Regions from separate parts of the Micromonospora sp. WMMA1998 genome, predicted to be linked through region 3. Evidence: riboswitches for the same ligand, from Rfam matches in the RefSeq annotation. Region 3 holds a riboswitch; each other region holds the start of a gene.
The links. A riboswitch is a leader RNA that binds a small molecule or an ion and turns the genes downstream of it on or off. The one in region 3 is predicted to bind cyclic di-AMP.
Positions count from the first base shown of each region.

Region 1: it holds a riboswitch for cyclic di-AMP, as region 3 does, so the genes downstream of both, O7600_RS04745 (transglycosylase family protein) here and O7600_RS29090 (C39 family peptidase) in region 3, are expected to answer to the same signal.
Region 2: it holds a riboswitch for cyclic di-AMP, as region 3 does, so the genes downstream of both, O7600_RS10945 (hypothetical protein) here and O7600_RS29090 (C39 family peptidase) in region 3, are expected to answer to the same signal.

Region 1 covers NZ_CP114911.1:1,132,262-1,135,525, reverse strand. The annotation lists gene O7600_RS04750 (LLM class flavin-dependent oxidoreductase) at 1-1,184, opposite strand, end outside; cyclic di-AMP (ydaO/yuaA leader) riboswitch at 1,401-1,566, shown strand; gene O7600_RS04745 (transglycosylase family protein) at 1,570-2,190, shown strand; gene O7600_RS04740 (YbaB/EbfC family nucleoid-associated protein) at 2,362-2,808, shown strand; gene O7600_RS04735 (M4 family metallopeptidase) at 2,875-3,264, opposite strand, start outside.
Region 2 covers NZ_CP114911.1:2,507,716-2,510,979, forward strand. The annotation lists gene O7600_RS10935 (AAA family ATPase) at 1-922, shown strand, start outside; gene O7600_RS10940 (cation diffusion facilitator family transporter) at 999-1,913, shown strand; cyclic di-AMP (ydaO/yuaA leader) riboswitch at 2,057-2,187, shown strand; gene O7600_RS10945 (hypothetical protein) at 2,192-3,264, shown strand, end outside.
Region 3 covers NZ_CP114911.1:6,237,560-6,240,823, reverse strand. The annotation lists gene O7600_RS29095 (hypothetical protein) at 1-313, shown strand, start outside; gene O7600_RS29090 (C39 family peptidase) at 372-1,226, opposite strand; cyclic di-AMP (ydaO/yuaA leader) riboswitch at 1,424-1,563, opposite strand; gene O7600_RS29085 (hypothetical protein) at 1,871-2,635, opposite strand; gene O7600_RS29080 (hypothetical protein) at 2,784-3,143, opposite strand; gene O7600_RS29075 (acyltransferase) at 3,223-3,264, opposite strand, start outside.

The DNA.
Region 1 (3,264 bases), 1.4 Mb from region 3:
CCCGGCGAGACCGCGCCCCGCGTGACCTGTTCCAGCAGGTCCCGCACCTGGGCCAGCTCCCGGCGCAGGTGGTCGTGCACGTCCACCAGATGTTGCCCCGCGGCCTGCGCGTGGGCCGGGTAGACGTGCCCGGCCGGCGCCGGCGGGGCGGTCGGACGGGTCGACTCGTCCCAGAGGCGGCGCGCGCTCAGGCGTACCCCCGGGTCGGGCGTGGGGGTGACCGCGAGGGTGGTCGGAACGCCGCCGGCGGCCTGCTCCCGCGCGACGGCGCGGGCGCCGCTGCCCGGCGTGGTGCGCTCGGCCGCGACCAGCTCCCGGACCGCCGGCGCCACCTCCTGGGCGAAGAGCTGGATGGCGCGCGGCTCGTCGCTGCCCAGGACGAAGGTGGTGATGCCGTGCTCCAGGGTGAGCCCGGCCAGGTCCTCCACCCACCGCTGCGGCGGCCCGGCCAGGAACCCCGTGGACGAGCGGGTGAAACTGCCGGTCACGTTGAGCATCCGGCGGATCTCGCCGGGGTCCCGCCCGGCGGCCCGCGCGCCCTCGTCGACCAGCGCGTTGAGCGCGGGCAGCTCGTCGGGCCCCTTCGGCAGGTAGGCCAGTGACGGCAGCCAGCCGTCCGCGGCGCGACCGACCAGGCGCAGCATGCGCGGCTTGTACGCGCCCACCCAGATGCCCACCGGATGGGCCGGCGCCGGTCCGCGCTTCGCGCCGACCACCCGGTAGTGCTCTCCGGCGACGCGGATCATCCCGCGTCGGTCGGCGCCCCAGACCTCCCGGATGACCTGGATCGCCTCGTCGAGCGCGTCGACCGCCGCGCCCGGGGAGAGCCGCCGCCCGCCGGCCGCCTCGATCGCGTCCCAGAACGCGCCCGCGCCCAGCCCCAGCTCGACCCGGCCGCCGGTGAGCAGGTCCAGGCTGGCCACGCTGCGGGCGAGCACCACCGGTTGGCGCAGCGGCAGGTTGAGCACGTTGCCGGCGAGTCCGATCCGGTCGGTGGCGGCGGCCACGTACGACATCAGCGTCCAGGTGTCCAGGAAACCCGGCTGGTAGGGGTGGTCCTGGAAGGTGACCAGGTCCAGCCCGACCTGTTCGCAGAGCGAGGCGAGGGCCACCACCTGGTCGGGCCGTCCGGCGGTGGGGGTGAGGAAGCCGCCGAAGGCCAGCTCGTCTCCGTACTCGGTCATCCGTGCCGCTCCTCGTGCGATCTTGCCGGTCCCGCCCACGGTAGCCCGGGGCCGGGGCGGCCGGGCGGGGCGTCCGGATCCGGCCCGGACGTCCCGCTACCACGTCGTCGTGTGCCGCGTGTGCGGTCGCCCGCCTGGGTGATGAACATCCCAAGAAGTGGGCGATCGTCCGAAATCGTCCCTAGCGTCGGTGGCGTCCGCAGTCGTGGACGCCACGGGCCGGTAACGCCTAATCCCGCCGCCGGCCCGGCGGTAACCGAACCTCGGCGGGAGCGGGGGACCCAACGTTCCTCGGTGCACGTCACCTCGGGGTGAAGCCGCCAGCGGCGGCCGGGCTCCTCGGCCCGAACCCGACAGCTCACCTCGTCGGCGTGGAGGAATCCCCATGGCAACTGCATACGCAGCCCGTCGTACCGCCGTCGGTGTGGTTCTGGCCGGCGCCGCGGTCCTGTTCGCTCCGGCCGTCCCGGCGAACGCCTCCGGCGTCAACTGGGACGCCGTCGCGCGGTGCGAGTCCGGCGGCAACTGGCACATCAACACCGGCAACGGCTACTACGGCGGGCTCCAGTTCTCGCGCGGCACCTGGAACGGCCACGGCGGGAAGAGGTACGCCGCCCGGGCGGACCTGGCCAGCCGGTCGGAGCAGATCGCCGTCGCCGAGCGGGTCCTGGACGGGCAGGGCATCGGCGCCTGGCCGGTCTGTGGCCGCAAGGGCGGATCCGGCTCGTCCCCGAAGAAGGCGGCCGACCGTCCCGCGCCGCGGAAGGCGGATCGTCCCGCGCCGCGCAAGGCCACCGACCGGCCCACGACGAGGTCCACCGTGGACCGAGCGGCCGGGCGGGGCGGCGCCGGCACCTACCGGGTGCGCTCCGGCGACACGCTCTCCGGCATCGCCGTCGCGGCGCACGTTGCCGGGGGTTGGCGGGCGCTGCACGAGCGCAACCGCGCCGTCGTCGGCGAGGATCCGGGCCTGATCTTCCCGGGTCAGCGACTGCGACTGCGCTGAACCGACGAACGCCCGGCCGGGGCTCCGGCCGGGCGTTCGCGGTCGCGCGACACGCCGGACGCGCGGCACCCGACCTGCTCGCTTGCGGGCGGGGCCGGCCGGTGACCGTGCTCCGTCGGTGCCGGTTGCTATGGTCACGATGCTCGGCTAAGACGTGAAGAAAGCGCGGATATGACCATCGACCCGTTCTCGGCCGCCGCGAGCCTCGACGAGCTCCTGAGCCGGACGCAGCAGGCGCTCGCGGCGATGCGGTCCCGGGCCGGCGTGCACCCCGACGGCGAGCCGGGCGAGTTGCTCCGGGCCGAGGGCGCCGCGGCCGACGGCCGCGTGCGGGCAGTCGCCGTCCAGGGTGGCCGACTGGACTCGGTCGCCGTCGACCCGGACCTGGCCGGCGAGCCGCTGGAGGTCCTCTGCGGACACGTCGTCGCCGCCGTCAACGCCGCGCTGGCCGAGCTGGACGCCCGGGTCAGCGACTCGGCCCGGGCCGACGCCGACGCCCTGGCGGCCCGACTCGGCGGCCTGCCCGACCAGGCGGAGCTGTTCAGCCGCGCGATGCACGAGGTGGCCGCGCGGATCCCGCGCGACCGCGGCGCGTCCCGGGCCGGCCGCCCGGCCTGACCGACCTGCCGACGCGACGAAGCGGCCGGCCGCCCGGAGGACGACGACCGGCCGCTCGCCCTACGGTCAGCTCAGGGTGACCGCGGTGTCGTCGACGACGAAGGACGTCTGCAGGGAGCTGTCCTCCACGCCGCTGAACGAGATGGTCGCCGTGGTGCCGGCCAGCGACGAGACGTCGAAGGACCGCTGCACGTAGCCGGTGGCCTTGTTCAGGTTCGAGTAGGTCGCCAGCGTGGTGCTGCCGGCCTTGACGGTGAGCTTGTCGTACGCGGTGGTCGTGGTCGACTCCGCGCTGTCGATGTGCAGCCAGAAGCTCAGCGTCGCGCGGCATCCGGCCGGGATCGTCACCGACTGGCTCAGGGTGTCGGTGTGCGACGAGCCGTAACCGTCGAGCCACGCCTTGTACGAGCCGCCGTGCGCGGCCTGGCCGCTGTCCGTGGTGATGACGCCGGCGGA
Region 2 (3,264 bases), 2.7 Mb from region 3:
GTGGCTCGCCCGCCCGGATCGGCTGCGCCGCTACGCCGGCGGGATCCTTTCCTCGGCCGAGATCCGGTCGCTCACCGAGGCGTACCGGACGCTCGACGCCGACGGGCCGACCGTCGCCGACATCGCCCTGCTGGACGAGCTGGACGCGTTGCTCGGCACTCCGGTGCGGCGGGCGAAGCCGAAGCGGGACCCGTACCAGCTGGCCGGCGGCGTGCGCGAGCTGAGCACGTACGCCGACCGGCAGCGCGCCGCCCGGGCGGCGGCCCGGGAGCGTCCGGCGGACTACCGCGACTACGCCCACGTGGTGGTGGACGAGTCGCAGGACGTCTCGCCGATGCAGTGGCGGATGATCGGGCGCCGGGGCCGGCTGGCGTCCTGGACGGTGGTCGGCGACCCGGCGCAGACCGCCTGGACCGGCGACCCGCAGGAGCTGGACCGGGCCCGCGACCAGGCGCTGGGGCGGCGCCGCCGGCACCGCTACGAGCTGACCACCAACTACCGGAACTCGGCGGAGATCTTCGCGGTGGCGGCGGCGGAGATCCGCCGGCTGTATCCGGACCTGACGCTGCCCGACGCGGTGCGTTCCACCGGCGTGTCGCCGGTCGAGCGCACGGTGCCCGCCGCCGAGCTGCCGGCGAGCACCGTCGAGGCGGCCCGGATCCTGTTGGGCGAGGTGGAGGGCACCGTCGGCGTGATCACGCCGGTGCCGCGCCGGGACGAGGTGGCCGGTTGGCTGGACGGCCTCGGCGCCGGCCGGCTCCAGGTGGTGACCAGCCTGCAGGCCAAGGGCATGGAGTACGACGGCGTGGTGCTGGTCGCGCCGAGCGAGATCCGGGCCGACCCCGGCTCGGGGGTGCGCACGCTCTACGTCGCGTTGTCCCGGGCCACCCAGCGCCTCACCACGCTCGACCCGACCGGGTGACCCACCCTCACTTGCACACATAGCGATGTGAACATACATTAGGCCTGGCCGGGGTGCGGGAGGGAAGGGTGTGTGCGTGGGCGCAGGTCATGACCACAGCGGTGCGGTGACCAACGCGGCGCACCGTCACCGGGGCCGGCTCTGGGCGGCGTTCGCGCTGCTCACCGCCCTCATGCTGGTCGAGGCGGTGGCCGCCTTCGCGACCGGTTCGCTGGCGCTGCTCTCCGACGCCGGGCACATGTTCACCGACGTGCTCGGCATCGGCATGGCGCTGGCCGCGATCACCGCCACCCGGCGCGCCACCACCGATCCGCAGCGCACGTTCGGCCTCTACCGGCTGGAGGTCCTCGCGGCGCTGGCGAACGCGGTGCTGCTCGGCGCGGTCGCGGTCTACGTCCTGGTCGAGGCGGTACGCCGGTTCGGTGACCCGCCGGAGGTGCTGGCCGGCCCGATGCTCGTGGTGGCGGTGCTCGGCCTGCTCGCCAATGTCGGCGCCTTCGCGCTGCTGCGCGCCGGGGCGCAGGAGAGCATCAACCTGCGCGGCGCGTACCTGGAGGTGCTCGGCGACCTGCTCGGCTCGCTCGGGGTGATCGGCGCCGCGCTGGTCATCGCGGTCACCGACTGGTGGTGGGCCGACCCGCTGGTGGCCGTGGCGATCGGTCTGTTCATCCTGCCCCGCACCTGGCGGCTCGGCCGGGCGGCGGTACGCATCCTGGTGCAGGCCGCGCCGGAACACCTCCAGGTGACCGCGGTGCACGACCGGCTGGCCGCTGTGCCGGGCGTGGCGGAGGTGCACGACCTGCACGTCTGGACGCTCACCTCGGGCATGGAGGTGGCCTCGGCGCACCTGACCACCGATCCCGGCGCCGAGGTCGCCACGGTGCTGGCCGCCGCCCGCGCCGCCCTGCACGAGGACTTCTCGATCGATCACGCCACGTTGCAGATCGAACCCGGAGCGTCGACCGGAGCGTGCGGCCCGACCGAGTGGTAATTAGGGCAAACTTAAATCTCGGCCGCTATTGTGGCGTAATGCCGGCTTTGCCGGGATCACCGCTCCGGGCGACGGAGCCGGCCCCGGGCAGCGCCGGTAGGCTCGGTCGCGGCCACACCGCGGGTGCCACCCCGGCGCCGGTGGAGCGGCCGTCGCCTAATCGCCCGCAGGGCGAGCCGGGGAACCACGTACGTGGGGTGCATCCGCGTCAGCGGTAGGGATCTTCCGTCCCGAACCCGTCAGCTAACCCGGTCGGCGGTTGACGGAAGGACATGTGAATGCCCCCAGTGGCACCTGTACGACGGACGGCCGCCCGGATGGCGGCCCTGCTCGCCGCGATGCTGACCCTCGGCGTCGTGACCGTGCCGGCCACCCCCGCCGCGGCGACGTGGTCAGCCGCCCCGACCGGCCTGCTCGCCGCCCCCGGCGGCGACGACGAGGGCGGCACGCCGGAACTGCGCGCCCAACTCGACGCGGCCAGCAAGGGCTGGCTGGAGGCCAAGGCCGCGCTGAGCCGGTCGGTGGCCCGGCAGAAGCAGCTCACCGAGCGACTCGACGCGGTCGGCGCCGAGCTGGCCGTACGCGACGCCAAGGTCGGCGAGATCGCCGAGGTGGCGTACCGCACCGGCCGGATGGGCACCGCCGCGGCCCTGCTCGGCAGCAGCAGCCCGGAGGGCTTCATGGACCGGGCGGCCGCGCTGGAGCAGGTCGCCGCGCACGAGGACCGGACGCTACGCGACCTCATCACCACCCGGGACGAGGCGACCCGGACCCGCGCGGCGCTCGACGGCGAGATCCGGGAGCAGCGCAAGCAGGTCACGGTGATGGCCAAGCGCAAGCAGCAGGCCGAGCGGGCGCTGGAGGTGGCGAACGACCGGCCGTCCGCCGGCAGCGGCGGCGTCCGGGGCACCTCGACGGCGAACGCGACGCCGGCCAAGCGCAACTCCGACGGCTCCTGGCCGGCGGAGTCGTGCAGCGTCAACGACCCGACGCCGGCCGACGGCTGCATCACCCCGCGCACCCTGCACGCGCTCAACCAGGCCAAGGCCGCCGGCTTCACCCGGTACGTCTCCTGCCACCGGCCCAGCGGCTCCGGCGAGCACCCGAAGGGACGCGCCTGCGACTTCGCCGCCCAGAAGAACGGCTTCGGCGGGGTGGCCAGCGGCGGCGACAGGACGTACGGCAACAACCTGGCCGCGTACTTCGTGCGCAACGCCGACCCGCTCGCCGTGCTCTACGTGATCTGGTTCAAGCAGATCTGGCTGCCCAGCAGCGGCTGGAAGTCGTACAGCGGCGGCAACGGCGACCCGTCCAGCGACCACACCAACCACGTGCACCTGTCGGTCTACTG
Region 3 (3,264 bases):
GGTGATCTCGATCGCCACCGCCCTGCAGGAGTCGAAGCTGGAGAACCTCGGGCACCTCGGCGACCGCAATGACCACGACTCGCTGGGCCTGTTCCAGCAGCGCCCGTCCAGCGGTTGGGGCACGCCGGAGCAGATCACCGACCCCGAGTACTCCACCCTGGCCTTCCTCAAGGGTCTGAAGCAGGTCGACGGCTGGGACAAGATGCCCCTGACCGACGCCGCCCAGACCGTGCAGGTCTCCGCCTACCCGGACGCGTACGCGCAGTGGGAGAAGCAGGCCACCGACATCGTGGCCGAGCACTGGACCAAGTAAGACGCGAAAGGCCGGCACCCCGGACAGGGGTGCCGGCCTTCACGCGTAGTGAAAGGGGTCAGGCGGAGTAGCCGCGCGTCGCCATCCAGTTCGCCAGGTCGATGGTGGTGACCCAGTACGAGGGCAGCGACGGGTCGGCCGAGTCGGCGATCCGGACGGTCCGGCCGTCGTTCTTGTAGCCGACCACCGCGATGTAGTGGCCGCCCGGGAACGAGTGCCAGCCACCGTCGGTGTCGGTGGCGTCGCCGGCGACGTTGGCGACGACCGCGCGGCCGTTGCTGATCGCCGTGACCACGTCGGCCTGGAGCCGGTCCATCTGCGCCGGGGTGGCCGCGCCCGGGATCATGCGGGTCCGGTACGGGTTGCCCTTGACCTGCTGGTTGAGCACGCGGGTGGTGTCCTCGGCCGAGTTGGTGCCCATCTCGGTGGTGCCGAGGGCGACGGCGAGCGTGTCCTGGCTCCGCTCGATGCCGGTGGCGCTGAGCGCGTTCCGCACCGCGGCCGGGCCGCAGTAGTAGTAGGTGGTCTGCGCCTGGTAGTCGTAGTCGAGCACCCTGCTCGCCGGCGGCTTCGGCTTGGGCTTCGGCTTGGTGTCCGGGTCGGTGGTGGCCTTGGCCGCCGGCTTCGCCGAGGGCGAGGCGGTGGGTGCGGCGCTGGGCGAGGCGCTCGGCGAGGGGACGGCGATGCGGGCCTCGCCGCGGCTGGCGGCCTCGCCGAGGCGGGAGCCGAGTTCGGCGACCGCGACGGTGTTCTCCGACCGGGACGGGGTGTTGTCGTCGGTGGCGGCGAGGGCGACACCGGCGCCGCCGGCCAACACGAGGGCGGCGGCCGAACCGGCGATGATCTGGTACGGGCGCTCGGTGGCGAGACGCCGCAGCTGACGCTTCAGGTGGTGCTTCACGGGTTCCTCCAGGGCGTGAGCGGCACACGCCGGCCCCACACGCGGAGGACTTCACGCGCGTTCGACGGGGCGGGACGGCCGCAGGACGGAGCACCCGGACAGCCGGGCGCACACGGGGGGTCGGGTGGGCGTCGCCGTCAGGCGAGCGCCGGCACCACCAGGCCGTGGAGGTGGGGGGACGATCGGGGGGTGGTTCGCACGAGGAATGGAACTCCTTCCGTGGCCGCCGACCGGGTTAGCTGACGGATTCGGGCGGGAAGTACGCCCTACCGCGGGCCGTGGCTCGCGGATTCACCCCGGTGTTGCTGTGGGTCCCCGGTTCGTGTGCACGATTAGGCGGGTCGGTGCGGCGTCGCCGTCTGCGATCGGAAACCGCACCGGACGCGCCGACACTACCGGTGGGTACGCCTCAAGCCAAGCGCTCCCACCTGCGTAAACGTCGCCAACGACTACGGATATCGGAACAGCCGGTTACTGACTTCACTCAATGGGGACAAGGGTTCGAGCCGGCATCGGAAGGCGAAAAGCGGGCATCCGACCAGCCGACGCCCCGCAATTGCCGGGTTCGCTGACCGGTTGTGCGCCGAGCGCCCGTTTCCGGGCCGCACGTGAGCGGGCTCACCGCATTCGGGTAACGATTCGGCGGAGACCGCCACTCAGCCGACCCCGGCCGGCCGCCAGCGGGCGCCGCGGACGACGGCGGGCACCGGGACGCGGCTGGCCGACGCGACGCGGGGGGCGGGCGACGGCCGTACCGCAGCGGCCGCCGCGTAGGTCTCGGCGGCCAGCGTCCGCGCCGCGTCGGCGGCGAGCTCCGCGTCCCGCCAGGCCTGTCGCTCCCGCTCGGCGGCCACCTCCCAGGCCGCCCGTCGACCGTCGCGGATCGTCCGGGCCAGCACGATCTCCTGCTCGGCCGGATGGCGACGCGGGTCCCACCCGTTGCGGTGAGCCAGCACATCCGCGAGCTGCCGGGCGGTCAGGTCGCCCCGCCAGTGCGCCGCCATGGCGGCGTGGTGCAGCCAGCGCTCCCGCGCCGCGTACTCGGACGGGGTGTGTGGCGTGCGCGGCGCGGGCAGCGCTGCGGCGCCGGCAACGCGGCGGGCGGCCACCTCCGCCTCGTCGAAGGCCACCCACGCCCGCTCCGCCTCGTCCTGGACGGCCAGCCACCGCTCGCGTCGCCGACGGGCGGTCTGGGCGGCTCCGGCGGCAGCCACCGCCACCTCGTCGGCGTAGCGGGCGAGGTCCGCCCGGTGCAGCGCCTCCGCGTCGGCCGGATCGGGTTCGAGATCCGCCGCGCCGTCGCGGTCGGGGCGGGCGACCAGCACGGCGAGCAGGCCGAGGGCGAGCACGAGCAGGGCCGACCAGATCGCGGCGGCCTCGGGGACGGCGGTGAGGAAGTGGTAGAGAACGGTCTGCGACATGGTCGGCACCTCACGGAGAAGACGTGGCGGGAAGGTCGCACGCCGGTCGGGGCGGGGCGCGGCCGCAGAACGGGCGCCGCCGGGCCGCCGAGGCGGGTGCGGGGTGAGGTTCGGTGGGTGCGGGGACGGGCCGGGACGGCCCGTGAGGTCAGCGGGCGGGCGGGGCCCGCGGGCCGACCGGCGCCGGGTGCCGACCGGCCGGGACCGGCTGCCGGTGGTCGGGCCGCGCGACCGCGTCCCGGGGCGCGGGCTCCGGGACGCCGGTGGAGGGGTCCGGCCGCTCGGCGACGTCGACACGTTCGGGCCGCGCGGCGGCCGGCGTGCCCGTCGGGGTACGCGACGTCAGGCCGACGGCCGGGCCGGCCGGCGCCGGGGCGGCCGTGGCGACACCGGCGGACAGCGTCGTGGCGCCGAGCGAGCAGGCGACGACCACGGCCAGGCTGGCCAGCATGCGTGCCGCCCAGCGCGCCACCCACCACACGGGACAGGTGAGCGCGATCGGAAGCACGGGTACAAATTACCGCCGATCCCCCCGCCGCGCACTCTCGGTCGGCGTGTCGTGACACCACCGACCAGGGTGGACGCGCTCAGTCGGGGCGGCGCCGCCCGGCGTACTCGATCGGGGTGGG